Regions from separate parts of the Desulfomicrobium apsheronum genome, predicted to be linked through region 1. Evidence: predicted binding sites of a transcription regulator. Region 1 holds the regulator's gene; the other holds the start of a gene.
The links. Region 1 encodes HrcA, which represses chaperone genes, less so after heat shock. Its sites were predicted from a motif close to TGTTAGCACTCNNNNNNNNNGAGTGCTAACA; they were not measured.

Region 1 (7,864 bases):
CCTGCACAACCTCATCCTGCGCGAACCCATGGACAGCGATGTCATCGGGCTCTTGAGCCTGTACACCGGATATCCCAAGGGCGATGTCGCCTATGTCGGCGAGCTGTTCCTGAGTGCCGAATTTCAGGGCATCGGTCTGGGCCGGGAGGCTTATCTCAGCCTGGAGGCCATGCTGCGTCCGGGACCCATGACTCGGGTGCGGGTGGGGGTGGGCCTCAAGAACTGGAATGCCCTGCGGTTTTGGATCAGGCTTGGTTTCATGCACGTCACCGGGATGAGCGGTGACCGTTTTTTTGGCCCCGGCAGGCACGCTTTCCTGGAACTGCAGAAAAATCTGTGATCCCGGACGGATCAGTCGGCGGTAATATCTTGACATGACACGTGAGGCGGGGCTAAACGCAACTCCTCGGGCGATTAACTCAGCGGTGAGAGTGCCACCTTCACACGGTGGAAGTCACAGGTTCAAATCCTGTATCGCCCACCACCGACCGCACAAACCCTTTCAGGCAGCCGCCCGGAAGGGTTTTTTCGCTTATGGAGCATCCATGCAGATACAGGACGATTACGAACTTCTCGACAGCGGAAACGGACAGAAACTGGAACGCTTCGGCTCCGTCATCCTGGCCCGCCCATGCGCTCAGGCCGTATGGGAACCCTCGCTGCCGGCGCTCTGGGAGTCCGCCAGCGCCACCTTCGACCGCAAGGACGGGCTCAACTGGCACGGCCGGGAACGTCTTCCCGAGGAATGGGTCGTGACCGTGCGCGGGGTGCGCATGCGTCTTTCGACCACGGATTTCGGACATCTCGGCATTTTTCCCGAGACGCTTGATCTGTGGGAGTGGATTGCCGCCGCCGTGCGGCAGGGTGCGGCCGAGCGCAAGGAGGCCCCGCGTTTTCTGAACCTCTTCGCCTATTCCGGGGGCGCGACCCTGGCGGCGGCCCTGGCCGGGGCGCAGTGCTGCCACCTTGACGCGTCAAAGGGCATGGTCGAGTGGGCACGCGGCAACGCGGCCTTGAACGGCCTTGAGGATTCTGGGACCAGGTTCATCGTTGACGATGTCGGCGCCTTCCTGAAACGCGAGGTGCGTCGCGGGCGCAAGTACGATTGCGTTCTTCTCGACCCTCCGTCCTTTGGGCGCGGCAAGCGCGGCGAACTCTACAAGGTCGAAAAAAACGTGCAGGAGACTCTTGATCTGGTGCGCCAGGTTTTGAGCGACGATCCGCTTTTCGTCATCCTGACATCGCACACGCCGGGATTTTCACCCATCGTGCTCAGGAATCTGCTGGAGCAGACTTTCGGAAAAGGAAGGCTGGGGTGCGGAGAAATGCTTCTGCATGGCGCAGAGGAGGTTCTGGATCTGCCCAGCGGCACATGGGGACGATGGGAAGCAAAGAGCTCCGGCATTTGAGCTTTCAGATTCGGGATTTGAAATCAAGAGGGCCAAGCCCCCGATTTTTGATTGCGGATCGCGTCAGCCGAGGCTCCACCAGCCAAGATAGCTGCCGGTGATGGTCAGGACCACGGTACACAGCAGGGCGGCGGGCAGCAGGGTGCGCAGCATGCCGCGAATGCGCGCTGGGGACCAGGTCACTCCGAGCGGGCCGAGGAAGGGTTTGTCCTTGATTTCCCCGAAGTAGCGGGTTGGACCGCCCATGCTCACTCCGGCCACATGGGCCGCGGCGCTCATGGGCCAGCCGGCGTTGGGGCTGTCCATGCTCCGGGCGTCCCGCGCGATGCGTTCCCAGGCGGCAGGGCGCAGCAGCAGCCATCCCGTGGCCCAGATGGAGATCGCGGCCAGCCGCGCGGGCAGCCAGGCCAGGATGTCGTCGGCCCGCGCCCCGGCCTTGCCGAGTTCCTCGAAACGCTGCGTGCGGTAGCCCCACATGGAGTCCACGGTGCTCACGGCCTTGTAGGCCCACAGCGCGGCAGGGCCCATAATGCAGAGCCAGAAGAGGGGGGCCACGAAGCCGTCATTGAAGTTTTCGGCCAGGGTTTCGCCCAGGGCGCGGCAGACCTCGTCCTCGGTCATGTCTTCCGTGTCCCTGCTGACCAGCCCGGCCAGATGCGCGCGGGCTGCCGCCAGCCGCCCTCCTTCGAGCAGGGCCAGCACGGTGTTCGTTTCCCGCACCAGGCAGCCAAGGGCCAGACCCGCATAGCCAAGATAGAGGGCCAGGATCTCGCCCACCAGGGGCAGTCCGGTCAGCAGACGGACCATCAGCGCGCAGCCCAGGGCCACTGCGGCGACGCTCAGTGCTCCGCCGATGCGTGGTCCAAGGAAAAAGGATTTTGCCCAGTCTTCAAGACGCTCAAGCATTTTGCCGATGAGCCGCACCGGGTGCGGCCAGTCCCTTGGATCACCGAAGAGCAGGTCCAGGGCCACGCAGCCCAGCAGAAAGACAAGCAGTGACAGGTTCAGCGGCAGATTGTAGAGCGTGTCGGGCATGCGCGTCTCCGGTGGTTACGGGGCGTCCGGCCGGTCCTCTCGCAGGTCCAGCTCCCCGGTCTGACGATAGGCCTCGTAAAGAAGCACGGCTGCGGCATTGGCCAGGTTGACGCTTCTGACCTCCCCCCAGATGGGGATACGGATGAGATCGGCGGCGTCATGCAGGACTTCCGGGGGCAGGCCCCGGGTCTCGGGGCCGAGCACGATGATGTCGTCGGCCCTGAAGGAAAAACGGTGATAGGCCACTCCCTGGCGCGCGCTGGTGAAAACCAGCCGTCCCGGATCCCGGCCCTCCAGGAAGGCGGCCCAGGACGGCCAGATGCGCTTGTCCACGTGGGGCCAGTAGTCAAGGCCAGCCCGCTTCAGGTACTTGTCGTCCAGGCTGAAGCCCAGTGGCTCGATCAGGTTCAGGCGGGTGGTGGAGGCGGCGCAGAGCCGGGCGATGGTCCCGGTGTTGGGCGGGATTTCCGGCTCGTAAAGGGCGATTTGCATCTTGGAGTCTCTTTAAGTATTTTTCATGGCTGTCACGGCCGGCGCACGGACGCGTCGCCGACTCGTCATCCACTTGGCTTTCAAACCCGCTTCCGTCAAGAACAGCGAAGTCAGGAGAACACATGCATCTGCTCGTCACCGGAGGCTGCGGCTTCATCGGTTCCAATTTCATCCAGCACATGCTTGCCACGCACGACGATGTGGTCATCGTCAACCTCGACAAGCTGACCTATGCGGGCAACCGCCGCAATCTGGCCGAGGAAGAGGCCCTGCACATGGGTCGCCGCTATCATTTCGTGCATGGCGACATCTGCGATCAGGAGCTTGTGCCGGAGCTCATGAAGCGCTTTGCCTTCGATGCGGTGCTCAATTTCGCGGCCGAATCGCATGTGGACCGCTCCATAAGCGACCCCTTTCCCTTTGTCACGACCAACGTGCTGGGCACTCAGAACCTGCTGGAGGCCGCAAGACGGGCTGAGATTCCGCGTTTCGTGCATATTTCCACCGACGAAGTCTACGGCACCCTGGGGCCCACCGGGCAGTTCACCGAGGACACCCCCCTGGCGCCCAATTCCCCGTACTCGGCGTCCAAGGCCTCCTCGGATCTCCTGGCCCGAGCTTATTTCCACACCTACGGGATGCCCGTCATGGTCACCCGCTGCTCCAACAACTACGGTCCCTACCAGTTTCCGGAAAAGCTCATCCCCCTGGTCTATCTGAAGGCCTCCCGGAACGAGTCCATCCCAGTCTATGGCGACGGGCTGAACGTTCGGGACTGGATCTATGTCATGGATCATTGCCGGGGCGTGGAGGCTACGCTCTTCAAGGGCAGGCCCGGCGCGGTGTACAATTTCGGGGGGGACGCCGAGCGGACGAATCTGGAAGTGGTGCGCCTCATACTGCGGCTGACGGGCAGGAGCGAGGATCTCATCACCCATGTTACCGACCGGCCCGGCCATGATCGCCGTTACGCCATGGCTTTCGAGCGCTCCACGGCGGATCTGGGCTGGACCCCGCAACACTCTTTCGAGGACGGCATGGCCCGCACCCTGGCCTGGTACAAGGCCAACGAGGCCTGGCTTGACGAAGTGCAGAGCGGCGCCTATCGCCAGTTCATGGATGCATGGTACCAAAAGAGGCAGGCATGAAGAGCGCGGTCGTACTGGGCGGCAAGACCGGCCTGCTCGGACAGGCGCTTTGCATGGCCCTGTCCCGGCGGGGATGGACCGTGAATGCGCCGGGGCGCGACGAGCTGGACCTGTTCGAACGTCCGGCCGTGGAGGAATACCTGGCCCGAACCGAAGCCGCGGTGGTTTTCAACACCGTGGCCTACACCAAGGTCGATCAGGCCGAAGACGAACCGGCCGAGGCCTCCAGGCTGAACCGGCAGCTGCCGCTGGTTCTGGGCAAGGCCGTGCGGAATGCCGGGGTTGCCCTGGTCCATTACAGCACGGATTTCGTTTTCAACGGCAGAAAGACAAGTCCCTATGCCCCCGGGGATCAGCCCGCGCCCGGTTCGGTCTACGGCCAGACCAAGCTGCAGGGCGAGCGGGAGCTTTTGGCACTTGATCTGCCGAGTCTGCTCATCATTCGCACCTCGTGGCTTTTTGGTCCGTGCAAGACCAATTTCGTGACCCGCATCCTGGAGCTGGCCGCGACGCGGCCGGAACTTTCCGTGGTTCATGACCAGATCGGCAGCCCCTCCTACACCCCGGATCTGGCCGCCGGTTCGCTGGCGCTGCTGGACAAGGGCGCGACGGGCATCTTCCATCTGGCCAACGCGGGCCAGGCAAGCTGGTGCGAACTGGCCACGGAGGCTGTCCGAGGGGCGGATCTGGCGTGCCGGATCAAGCCCATCCCTTCGTCCGAATACCCCCAGAAGGCCTGCCGTCCGGCGTATTCGGTCCTGGACCTGAGCGCCTTCACGGCCGTGACGGGCATTGCGCCCCGTCCGTGGTTGCAGGCCCTGCGCGAATTTCTTTTCTCCCGGGAAGACTGCCTGTCATGATCCTGAGCAAGCGCGAAACCGCAGTCCTCACCGCAGTGGTCGAGACCTATGTGGAGACCGCCATGCCCGTGTCGTCCCAGGCTCTGGCCGTGGGCCTTGGACTGAGCCCCGCGTCGCTGCGGTCAACCATGGCCGCCCTGACCGAGAAAGGATATCTGCAGCAGCCGCATACGTCCGCCGGACGGGCTCCGACGGTTCCGGCTTTTCGCTATTATCTCGACCAGGTATTAAAGCTTGGTCCCCTGCCGCGCAGGGAACAGTCCCGCCTGCACGACCACATCCAGCCGGGCGCAGGGGATTTGCCCCAGGTTCTGCGCCGCGCCGTCCGAACTCTTTCGACCCTGACCCGTCAGGTGTGCGTGATCATGGCCCCGCGTCAGGACCTGGCCCGCTGGCGGCAGATAGATTTCGTCCTCTTGCGGCCGGGCATGATCATGGCAGTGCTGGTCATGCAGGGCGGGCTGGTCAGCAATCGCCTGGTGCAGATGGACGAGAGCCTGAGCGCCGATGATCTCGTGCGCTACGGGAATTACCTGAACAGCCTGTTCGAGGGCCGTACCACCCATGAGGTGCGCGGCGAGATCGAGCGTCAGCTGCACAACGTGCGCAAAACCCTGGATGCCTATCGCAGGGCCTGGGAGCTGGCCGCGCAGGCCCTGTCCGAGGAAGAACAGCCCGAGGTCTTCGTCGGTGGCGCGAGTCATCTCACGGATCAGCCCGAATTCACGGAGCTGGAGACCATCCAGGAGCTGTTGCGACTCATCGAGGAGCGCTCGCGCCTGCTTGAACTCCTGGACAAGACCTCGGCCAGCCAGTCCGTCTCCGTTAGCCTGTCCCAGGACATGCCCGGACTTGCGGGATGTTCGCTTGTGGCCTCTCCCTACAGCGCTTTTTCCACCAATCACGGCACCTTGGCCGTGCTTGGGCCGGTGCGTATGAACTACGCACGCATCATGCCCATGGTTGACTTTGCCGCTCAAATACTTAGTCAGTGCCTCAAATCCCGCTTCTAAGGATACTCGTGAAGCGTTTTATCAAATATTTCAAGGATCAGGAGTTTTTCATGTCCAATAAGGAAAAAGAGGGCCAGAACCCGGAAGAAGTGCAGACCGAAATGCAGACCGAAGAAACGCCGGAGCTGACCCTGGAGGAGAAGTACGTCCAGGCCCTGGCCGACGTGGAGGAGCTTAAAAAAGACAACCTGCGCGTCCTGGCGGACAGCGAGAATTTCAAGAAGCGTTTGCAGCGCGAAAAGGAAGACTATTTCAAATTCGCCACCTCCGCCATCCTCGAGGAGATCATTCCGGTCATGGACAACCTCGACCTGGCCCTGGCCCACGGCAAGCAGGCCGAGGCCTGCAAGGATCTGGTCACGGGCGTCGAGATGACCATGAACATTTTCCTCGACACCATGAAGAAGCATGGGCTGGAGCAGATCGCCGAAGTGGATGTGCCTTTCGATCCCGCGCGCCACGAGGCCTTGGGGCAGGTCGAGCGGGATGACGTAGGTGAAAACACGGTCTGTCAGATGCTGCAGAAGGGCTACATGCTCAAGGACAGACTGCTGCGTCCGGCCAAGGTCATGGTCAGCCGCAAGGCGGGGGCCTGAGGCCATGGCACAGATTGTCGCGGTGCTCGGAGCGAGCCACAAGCCGGAACGCTACTCGAACCAGGCCGTGCGCATGCTCAAGGAGCACGGGCATTCGGTCATCCCGGTCACGCCGGGTCGATCCGTCATCGAGGATCTGCCCGTCGTGTCCAGCCTGGACGCCATCGATGGCAAGGTGGACACCCTGACCCTTTATGTCGGGCCGGAGCGCAGCGCGCAGCTGCAGGATTCCATCCTGGCGCTTAAGCCCGGACGGGTGATCCTCAATCCCGGCACGGAATCGGCGACACTGGAGCAGGCCCTGACGGACGCGGGCATTCCCTGGGAGCACGCCTGCACTCTGGTCATGCTTAGAACCGGACAATTCTAGACGACACATCTCTAATCGGGGAGCCCCTGTGGCTCCTCGACTTTTCACCCCGCAAGCGCGCCGTTTTCCAGGGCCAGGGTCCAGGCCCAGACCGCAAGGGCCAGTCCCGCCGCGCCGCACATAGCCCCGACCCGCGCCTTCCATCCCGTTGCCCCGTGCCAGTCGCCGACCAGTAATCCAAAGGGCAGACCACAGCACATACCGAAAAAATGCGCGCCCAGGTCCACGCGTTCCTCGCCCGCGCCAAGCATGGCCAGCAGGCTGAAACCGAAGCCCAGAGCCAGCAGCAAGACTTGCCCCCGTGAGCCGCGCTCGGCCCGGCACGCGCCTCCGGCCAGGACGCCGATCAGTCCGAACACGCCTGTGGACGCGCCCACGCTCAAGTGATCGGGCGCTTGTGCCCAGGCGTTCAGGGCATTGCCGAGGCCACCCGAGAGCACAAAGAGCCCCCAGGTCAGACCCGATCCGATGCGGCGCGCCAGGAGCGAGGCGAGCACCGCCAGCGCTCCGGCGTTGGCCAGCAGATGCCCTGCGTCGGCGTGCAGGAACAGGGCGGTCACGCAGCGCCACCACTGTCCTTCAAGGATGAGCCCAGCGTCGGCCCGGCCCGCGACATGCCAGGAGATGCGCCTGCCCAGTCCCTGGGTGTCGAGCCACATGGTCAGGCCCAGGAAGGTGGCGATGACCAGCAGGCTGACCCAGGAGTTGTCGGGCAGGGGAGCCGGGCGGGATCGGGGCCGATTTTCCTCTTCGTAGGCGATGATTTCGCGCACCGCGAGCGATGCCAGGGCTGGTGCGACCAGCAGTTTTCCATGATCGAAACGGTGCAGGAATCTTCGACTGGACAGGACCAGGGCCCAGGCGCGGATGGTGGCCTTGTCCGGGCTGTGCTTCGAGGTCGCCAGGGCCAGAGTGGGCAGGATGTCGATCACTTAAAAAAT
Region 2 (7,864 bases), on a different contig from region 1:
CGCATTGATACTGCTTGGCCTGGCGTCTGCGATATCCGCAAGGGCATGGCAGCTTCCCTGAAAGCTGAATTGATCGAGGCGCGCACCCTGAAGGCCGTCGAAGCAAAACTTCCAAACGCTGGTGTTGCCAAGCGCTTCATTCCGTTTTTTTGCCTTCATGAATTCGAGGCGCTTTTGTTCAGCTCCCCAGCAGAACTTGCGGGCCAGCTACAAGTCGAGGAAGACCTGATCGCAAACATTCTCAGAGAATGCGGTACACCTGAAGAAATCAACGACCACCCGCAAACAGCACCCAGCAAACGGATAGAATCCTTGTATCCTGGTTACCGTAAAATCGTCATGGGCAGGGCCATTGCCCAAAAAATCGGCGTCAGAACCATTCGCCAGCATTGCCCGCATTTCGATGCCTGGGTCAACCGGCTTGAAGCCCTCGTAAAGTAGGACCCGACACCATGCCCCTCCCTTTTTATCAACGACTCGTCCTTACCAAGTGGGCACTCAGCCTTTTCGAAGGTTCGGATTTAAGCAACCTCTCCAGACATCTGAAGGCTGACAGCTTGGAAGGTTTTGACGAGGATAACATCAGCAAATTCGTACAGATGCTGACGTGCCATTTGCCTGCGGATTCGAGCCTGACCAAGGAATTGCTCCTCGGATACGATGCGAACATCGTCCGTCATTGGCGCGCCATCGCCGAGCCCAGGTCCAGAGGCGGCAAAATCATCACGCCCAAATATTATCAGTATCTGTGCCTCCTGTTCGCTGAAATTTACCTGGACCGTTATTTCCAGGACAAGAATGCGTTGCTTGCGGAACTGAATCGATTTCTTCACTCATTCAACGCCGACTTGCCCAGAGCGGACAAGGTAGAAGAGTTCCGGTCGGAAGACCTGAACAAGCTCGCCTTTTGGAATGCTACGGGCTCCGGCAAGACCCTGCTCATGCATGTGAACATTCTGCAGTACCGGCACTATCTGGCGCTGCGGGGCAAGGCACGTGATCTCAATCGCATCATTCTGCTGACCCCGAATGAGGGTCTGTCTCGCCAGCATTTGGACGAATTCACGCAATCAAAAATGCAGGCGGTCCTGTTCAGCAAGGGCCAAAGCATCTCCCATAAACTGGGTCTGATCGAAATTATCGACATTCACAAGATCAGGGAAGAATCCGGTGACAAAACCGTGGCCGTTGATACTTTTGAAGGTAACAACTTGGTCCTAGTGGATGAGGGCCACAAAGGTTCCGGCGGTGTGGAATGGATGGACAAACGGAACAGACTCTGTGCCCAAGGTTTTTCCTTCGAGTACTCCGCCACCTTCGGACAGGCGCTCAAGGCCGCCAACAATGCCGGACTGACCCAACTCTACGCCAAGTGCATTCTTTTCGATTACTCCTATCGCTATTTCTACGGAGACGGGTACGGCAAGGACTATCGCATCCTCAACCTGTCCGACGACACGGACGAAGGCAGAAGAAATTTGTACCTTATCGCCTGCCTGCTCTGTTTCTACCAGCAAATGCGGCTTTACGAAGACAGGCGGCAGGAATTTCGACCGTTCAACATCCACTGCCCTCTTCTGGTCTTTGTCGGCGGGACGGTGAAGGCAGTCCGCACCGAAGGTGGACGAAAAGTTTCCGATGTCATTGCCATCCTGCAATTCATAAGTTCCTTTACCATGGACAGGACAGGAAGCATCGAAGGTTTGCGCCGGATTCTCAAGCACGAGGACGGACTGACCGATCCCAAGGGGCGCAATATTTTCGCGGCGGCATTTGGCCACCTGCATTATGAGGGACTGCACGCGGAAGATGTGTTCGACGACATCTTGAAGCGCGTCTTCCACACCGCCGCGCCCGGCAAGCTGCATGTGGAATTTCTCAAAGGAGGGGACGGGGAAATCGCCCTCAAGCTCGGCGAGGGCAACCAGCCCTTCGGCGTCATCAATGTCGGCGACGCCAAGGAATTGTGGAAGCTTTGCGAAGACATCCCCCAACTGGTCACGATGGAAAAAGATTTTTCCGAATCCCTGTTCAGGAAAATTAACGCTGATGATGGCGGCATCAACGTTCTTATTGGCTCCAAAAAATTCACGGAGGGCTGGAACAGCTGGCGAGTGAGTACCATGGGCCTTATGAATATCGGCCGCAGTGAAGGTTCCGAAATTATCCAACTCTTCGGGCGGGGTGTGCGGCTCAAGGGCTTCGAGTTTTGTCTGAAGCGTAGTTCCGAGGTCCGGGCACCAAAGACTCCGCAATTCATCAAGACCTGCGAGACGCTCAATATCTTCGGTATCCGAGCCGATTACATGCAGCAATTTCAGGAGTATCTTGCCGACGAGGGGCTTCCCACTGATGTGGAAGAATTCATGCTGCCCGTGGTCAACAACCTTGGGCGCATCAAGCTTAAAGTCCCGAAAGTCTCGGATGAGGCGAATTTCAAGGCAACGCAACGTCCGACCCTGGAATTTCCTCCCGAGCCGCTAACAAGCAGGCCCCTGATTCTGGATTGGTATCCTAAAATCCAGGCCATCATTGCCCAGGGACTACGTGGTGGATTGGCCGACGCCAAAAAAAACGAGATCCGACGTCTGACGGACAGGCATCTGGCCTTCATCAACTGGGACGACGTTTATTTCGAATTGATCCGGTTCAAAAACGAACGCTCGTGGTTCAACTTCAACCTTTCCAAGGATATTCTCCCGGAGTTAGTCAGCAAAGGTGGATGGTTTAAACTGCTGGTTCCGGAAGGCGATATCGAGCCCGTGAACTTTGCGAATATTCGCCGGTGCCAGGAAGTGGTCATCGCCCTGCTCAAAAAATACTGTGACCGCTATTACGGCTTTCGTAAGGATGAATACGAAAAGCCGTTCATCCAATACGCGGAACTTGGGCCTGACGACCCGAATTTCTTTGAGGCGTACAAGGTTGCCGTGGACCGGTCCGCCATCGAAATCATCGATGAAGTTAAAGCCATCCAAACTGCGATTGCCGAGAAGAAACTGGCGAACATGAGCTTCGGCAAAATACAGCCCATCATTTTTGAAAGGCACCTGTATTCACCACTGCTGCATATCAAAGACGGTTCGGAATTGGTCACGATATCCCCGGTGGAGTTGAACGAAGGGGAAAAAGATTTCGTCCTCGATCTTAAGGCCCATTATGAAAAGCACAAATCCTGGTTTGAGGGACGCGAACTCTATTTACTCAGGAATCGCAGCCGGGGAAAAGGCATCGGCTTTTTCGAGGCCGAAAATTTCTATCCGGACTTCATCCTGTGGCTACTGCAGGATGAAAAGCAACATATCGCCTTCATAGACCCCAAGGGCATCCTCCGCCTCCGTGGCCTCGAAGATCCCAAGATCATGTTTCACAAGACAATCAAAAATCTTGAAAACCGCTTGGGCGATCACAACGTGACCATGGACGCCTTCATTATTTCCAGCACGAGTATCGAGGATGTTAAATGGTGGTCTGAAGGGGGGAACATTCTAGAGTTCAACAAACGCAATGTACTCTTTCAGAAAGAACAGCGTGACGTGTATGTGAAGATGCTTCTAGAAAGAATCGAAGCATATTGATCTTTTCTACTGAAATAACGATCTTCCCCCATCATCCAGCATAAGACGCAAAAAAGGGCCGGAATCGCTTCCGGCCCTTTTGTCATTCTGGGATATGAACGGCTTAGTACATGCCGCCCATGCCGCCCATGCCGCCACCGGGCATGGCCGGAGCAGCCTCTTCCTTGGGCTTCTCTGCGATGGCGCACTCGGTGGTGAGCAGCAGGGAGGCTACGGAAGCGGCGTTCTGCAGGGCAATGCGGGTCACCTTCTTGGGATCGATGACGCCGGACTTGAGCAGATCTTCGTATTCGCCGGAAGCGGCGTTGTAACCGAAGTCTTCCTTGCCGTTGCGGACCTTGTCGATAACCACGGCACCTTCAACACCTGCGTTGCCGCAGATCTGACGGATGGGCTCTTCGATGGCGCGACGGATAACCTGTACGCCGGCGGCTTCGTCGTCATCGGCGGGCTTGACGGAATCCAGGACGGACTGGCAGCGCACCAGGGCGACGCCGCCGCCAGGCACGATGCCTTCTTCAACGGCAGCGCGGGTGGCGTTCAGGGCGTCTTCCACGCGAGCCTTCTTTTCCTTCATTTCGGTCTCGGTGGCTGCGCCAACATTGATCACGGCAACGCCGCCAACGATCTTGGCCAGACGCTCCTGCAGCTTTTCGCGATCGTAATCGGAGGAGGTCTCCTCGATTTCGTTGCGGATCTGCTTCACACGGGCCTTGATGGCCTCGGCTTCGCCGGAACCGTCAACGATGGTGGTGTTTTCCTTGTCGATGACAACGCGCTTGGCGGAACCGAGCTGGTTCAGGGCGATGCTCTCGAGCTTGACGCCCAGGTCATCGGAAACAACTTCGCCACCGGTCAGGATGGCGATATCCTGCAGCATGGCCTTGCGGCGCTCACCGAAGCCGGGAGCCTTGACGGCCACGACCTGCAGGGTGCCACGCAGCTTGTTGACAACCAGGGTAGCCAGGGCTTCGCCTTCGATGTCTTCGGCGATGATGACCAGGGGCTTGCCCATCTTGGCGGCCTGCTCCAGAACGGGGAGCAGTTCCTTCATGTTGGAGATCTTCTTTTCGTTGATCAGAATCAGCGGAGAATCCATCCCGCAGACCATCTTGTCAGGGTTGGTCACGAAGTAGGGGGACAGGTAGCCGCGGTCGAACTGCATGCCTTCGACGACGTCCAGGTTGGTCTCCAGACCCTTGGCTTCTTCAACGGTGATGACGCCTTCTTTGCCGACCTTGCCCATGGCTTCGGCAATGATGTTGCCGATGGTGGCGTCGTTATTGGCGGAAATGGTGCCTACCTGGGCAATTTCCTTCTGATCGCGGGTGGGCTTGGCCAGCTTGTCCAGGCTCGTGATGACGGCTTCAACAGCCTTGTCGATGCCGCGCTTGATGGACATGGGGTTACGACCGGCGGCAACCAGCTTGATGCCTTCGGTAAAGATGGCCTGGGCCAGGATGGTGGCGGTGGTGGTGCCGTCGCCTGCGATGTCGGAAGTCTTGGAGGCGACTTCCTTGACCATCTGGGCGCCCATGTTCTCGAACTTGTCTTCCAGTTCGATTTCCTTGGCTACGGTCACGCCGTCCTTGGTGATGATGGGGGAACCGAAGGACTTCTCGATGACAACGTTGCGTCCCTTGGGTCCGAGGGTGACCTTGACGGCATTGGCCAGGGTGTCCACACCGATTTTCAGTTTTTCACGGGCCTTGGCATCAAACTTGATAATTTTAGCAGCCATGTGTGCGTCTCCTTGAATTCTTAAAAATTAGGCTTCGATAACAGCGAGGATGTCGTCTTCACGCATGATGAGGAGTTCCTCACCTTCGATCTTGATCTCGGTGCCGGCGTACTTGTTGAAGATCACCTTGTCGCCAGTCTTGACGCCCATGGGGATCTGCTTTCCGTCTTCGGCGACCTTGCCCGGACCGGCGGCAACCACTTCACCCTTGATGGGCTTTTCCTTTGCGGAATCAGGGATGATGATGCCGCCTTTGGTTACCTGCTCCTCTTCGAGACGCTTGACCAGAATACGGTCGTGCAGTGGTCTGAGTTTCATGTTTTTCCTCCAAGATGTTTAAGAATTTCTTCCGTGTAGATATTTTTTTTGGCACTCGGCAAGGCGGAGCGCCAAAACGCGGAACTGAAAATGCAACTCAAGTTCCGCGCGAGACAGAGGCCCAAATAATCCCTGCGACAGTGAAGTCAAGGGACGAAGTCAAAAAAAAATTCATTCCTCGCCAAGCCGGGCGGCTTGTGATTCGGATCAAGGCAGGCTATGCATTTCGCCTCACAACCGCCACCACCGCCCGCTTAAGGGCTGACCGCAAGACCGCTACAAGGACATCCCCATGCTCGACATTAAATTTATCAGATCAAATCCGGACGAGGTCAAAGACGGACTGCGCAAACGCCGCAGCAAGCTGGACCTTGAACCTTTTCTGGCCATCGACCAGAAAAGGCGCGAACTGCTCCTTGAAGCCGAAGACTTGAAAGCCCGCCGCAACCAGGCCTCCGGCGAGATGGCCCGGATGAAGAAGGCCGGCGAAAACGCCGAAGCCCTTCTGGCCGAGCTTGGCGGCATGTCCACGCGCATCAAGGCCCTGGACGAGGAACTCAAGGACATCGAGCAGCAGACCTCGGACTGGGTCATGTCCATCCCCAACGTGCCGCACGCCTCCGTGCCCGAGGGCGTGGACGAGGCGGACAACACGGAGGTGCGCAGCTGGGGCGAGAAACCCGTCATGCCTTTCGCCCCGAAGGAGCATTGGGAGCTGGGAACGGCCCTTGGCGGCCTCGATTTCGAGACCGCAGCCAAGATCACGGGCAGCCGCTTCGTGATCCTCAAAGGCTGGGCCGCCAAGCTTGAGCGCGCGCTGATCAGCTTCATGCTCGACGTGCAGACCCTTGAGAACGGCTACGACGAGGTCATGCCCCCGGTCATCGTCAACCGCGAGAGCCTCATGGGCACGGGGCAGTTGCCCAAATTCGAAGAGGACCTTTTCCACCTCGAAAACACGAGCTACTACCTCATCCCCACGGCCGAGGTCCCGGTGACCAACATCTACCGCGACACGACCCTGGCCGAATCCGCGCTGCCCATCGCCCACTGCGCGTACACCGCGTGCTTTCGCTCCGAGGCGGGCTCCTACGGGAAGGACACCAAGGGCATGATCCGCCAGCACCAGTTCGACAAGGTCGAGCTGGTCCGCTTCGTCCACCCCGACTTTTCATATAATGAACTGGAAAAACTCCTCGGGCACGCCGAGAGTATCCTGCAGAAGCTCGGGCTGCCCTACCGCGTGGTCACGCTGTGCGCAGGGGATCTGGGCTTCTCTTCGGCCAAGACCTACGACATCGAGGTCTGGCTGCCCGGCCAGGACAAATACCGCGAAATCTCTTCCTGCTCCAACTTCGAGGATTTTCAGGCCCGCCGGGCGGGAATCCGCTTCAAGCCCGCAGACGCCAAGAAGAGCAGGCTGGTTCATACCCTGAACGGATCGGGCCTGGCCGTGGGCCGGACCATGGTCGCCATCCTGGAAAACTACCAGCAGGCCGACGGGTCGGTACTCGTGCCTGAAGTCCTGCGACCTTACATGAACGGACTGGAAAAAATTGAATTGAAAAAAGACTGACTTTCCGGCTTGACAAGGTGGGTACCCCCCTATAGAAGCGTCTTCTCTTTACGGGCCGTTAACTCAGACGGTAGAGTATCTGCCTTTTAAGCAGAGAGTCGAAGGTTCGATCCCTTCACGGCCCACCAAAATGCGTCCCCATCGTCTAGTGGCCTAGGACGGCGGCCTCTCACGCCGCTAACAGGGGTTCAAACCCCCTTGGGGACGCCACTTTTTTTCTTCGACGCAAAACTTGCGTCCCCATCGTCTAGCTAGGTCCAGGACACCGGCCTTTCACGCCGATAACAGGGGTTCAAATCCCCTTGGGGACGCCACTTTTTTTTCTGTTTTTGTTTTTTGTTGGGTGATCGTTCAACGGTAGGACAGCGGACTCTGACTCCGTCAATCTTAGTTCGAATCTAAGTCACCCAGCCACCTGTCCCCATCGTCTAGCTAGGTCCAGGACACCGGCCTTTCACGCCGATAACAGGGGTTCAAATCCCCTTGGGGACGCCAAAGGAAGCAAGGCCTTACATCGCAAGATGTAAGGCCTTTTTCTTTTTCCGCACGCGGACCGCTTTTCTTGTCAAATCAAATCGTTTCCACTGAATTGGCGCCCTTCCTCGGCCAAGCCTCTCTCAATTATCCCCAATCGCCAAACCGCAGCGTATT

Region 2: the regulator HrcA is predicted to act here: its motif matches at 5,684-5,714, upstream of groES (co-chaperone GroES).

Annotation. Positions count from the first base shown of each region.
Region 1 is NZ_FORX01000003.1:113,429-121,292, reverse strand. It holds gene BMZ40_RS04715 (GNAT family N-acetyltransferase) at 1-340, shown strand, start outside; tRNA gene BMZ40_RS04710 (tRNA-Val) at 409-484, shown strand; gene BMZ40_RS04705 (class I SAM-dependent methyltransferase) at 546-1,409, shown strand; gene cbiB (adenosylcobinamide-phosphate synthase CbiB) at 1,473-2,444, opposite strand; gene BMZ40_RS04695 (tRNA (cytidine(34)-2'-O)-methyltransferase) at 2,460-2,936, opposite strand; gene rfbB (dTDP-glucose 4,6-dehydratase) at 3,059-4,084, shown strand; gene rfbD (dTDP-4-dehydrorhamnose reductase) at 4,081-4,944, shown strand; gene hrcA (heat-inducible transcriptional repressor HrcA) at 4,941-5,957, shown strand; gene grpE (nucleotide exchange factor GrpE) at 6,008-6,553, shown strand; gene BMZ40_RS04670 (CoA-binding protein) at 6,558-6,923, shown strand; gene BMZ40_RS04665 (rhomboid family intramembrane serine protease) at 6,968-7,855, opposite strand; gene BMZ40_RS04660 (ElyC/SanA/YdcF family protein) at 7,856-7,864, opposite strand, start outside.
Region 2 is NZ_FORX01000009.1:89,445-97,308, forward strand. It holds gene BMZ40_RS10285 (DUF4276 family protein) at 1-441, shown strand, start outside; gene BMZ40_RS10290 (DEAD/DEAH box helicase family protein) at 453-3,578, shown strand; gene groL (chaperonin GroEL) at 3,682-5,319, opposite strand; gene groES (co-chaperone GroES) at 5,347-5,637, opposite strand; gene serS (serine--tRNA ligase) at 5,930-7,213, shown strand; tRNA gene BMZ40_RS10310 (tRNA-Lys) at 7,266-7,341, shown strand; tRNA gene BMZ40_RS10315 (tRNA-Glu) at 7,348-7,423, shown strand; tRNA gene BMZ40_RS10320 (tRNA-Glu) at 7,450-7,527, shown strand; tRNA gene BMZ40_RS10325 (tRNA-Gln) at 7,554-7,627, shown strand; tRNA gene BMZ40_RS10330 (tRNA-Glu) at 7,631-7,708, shown strand.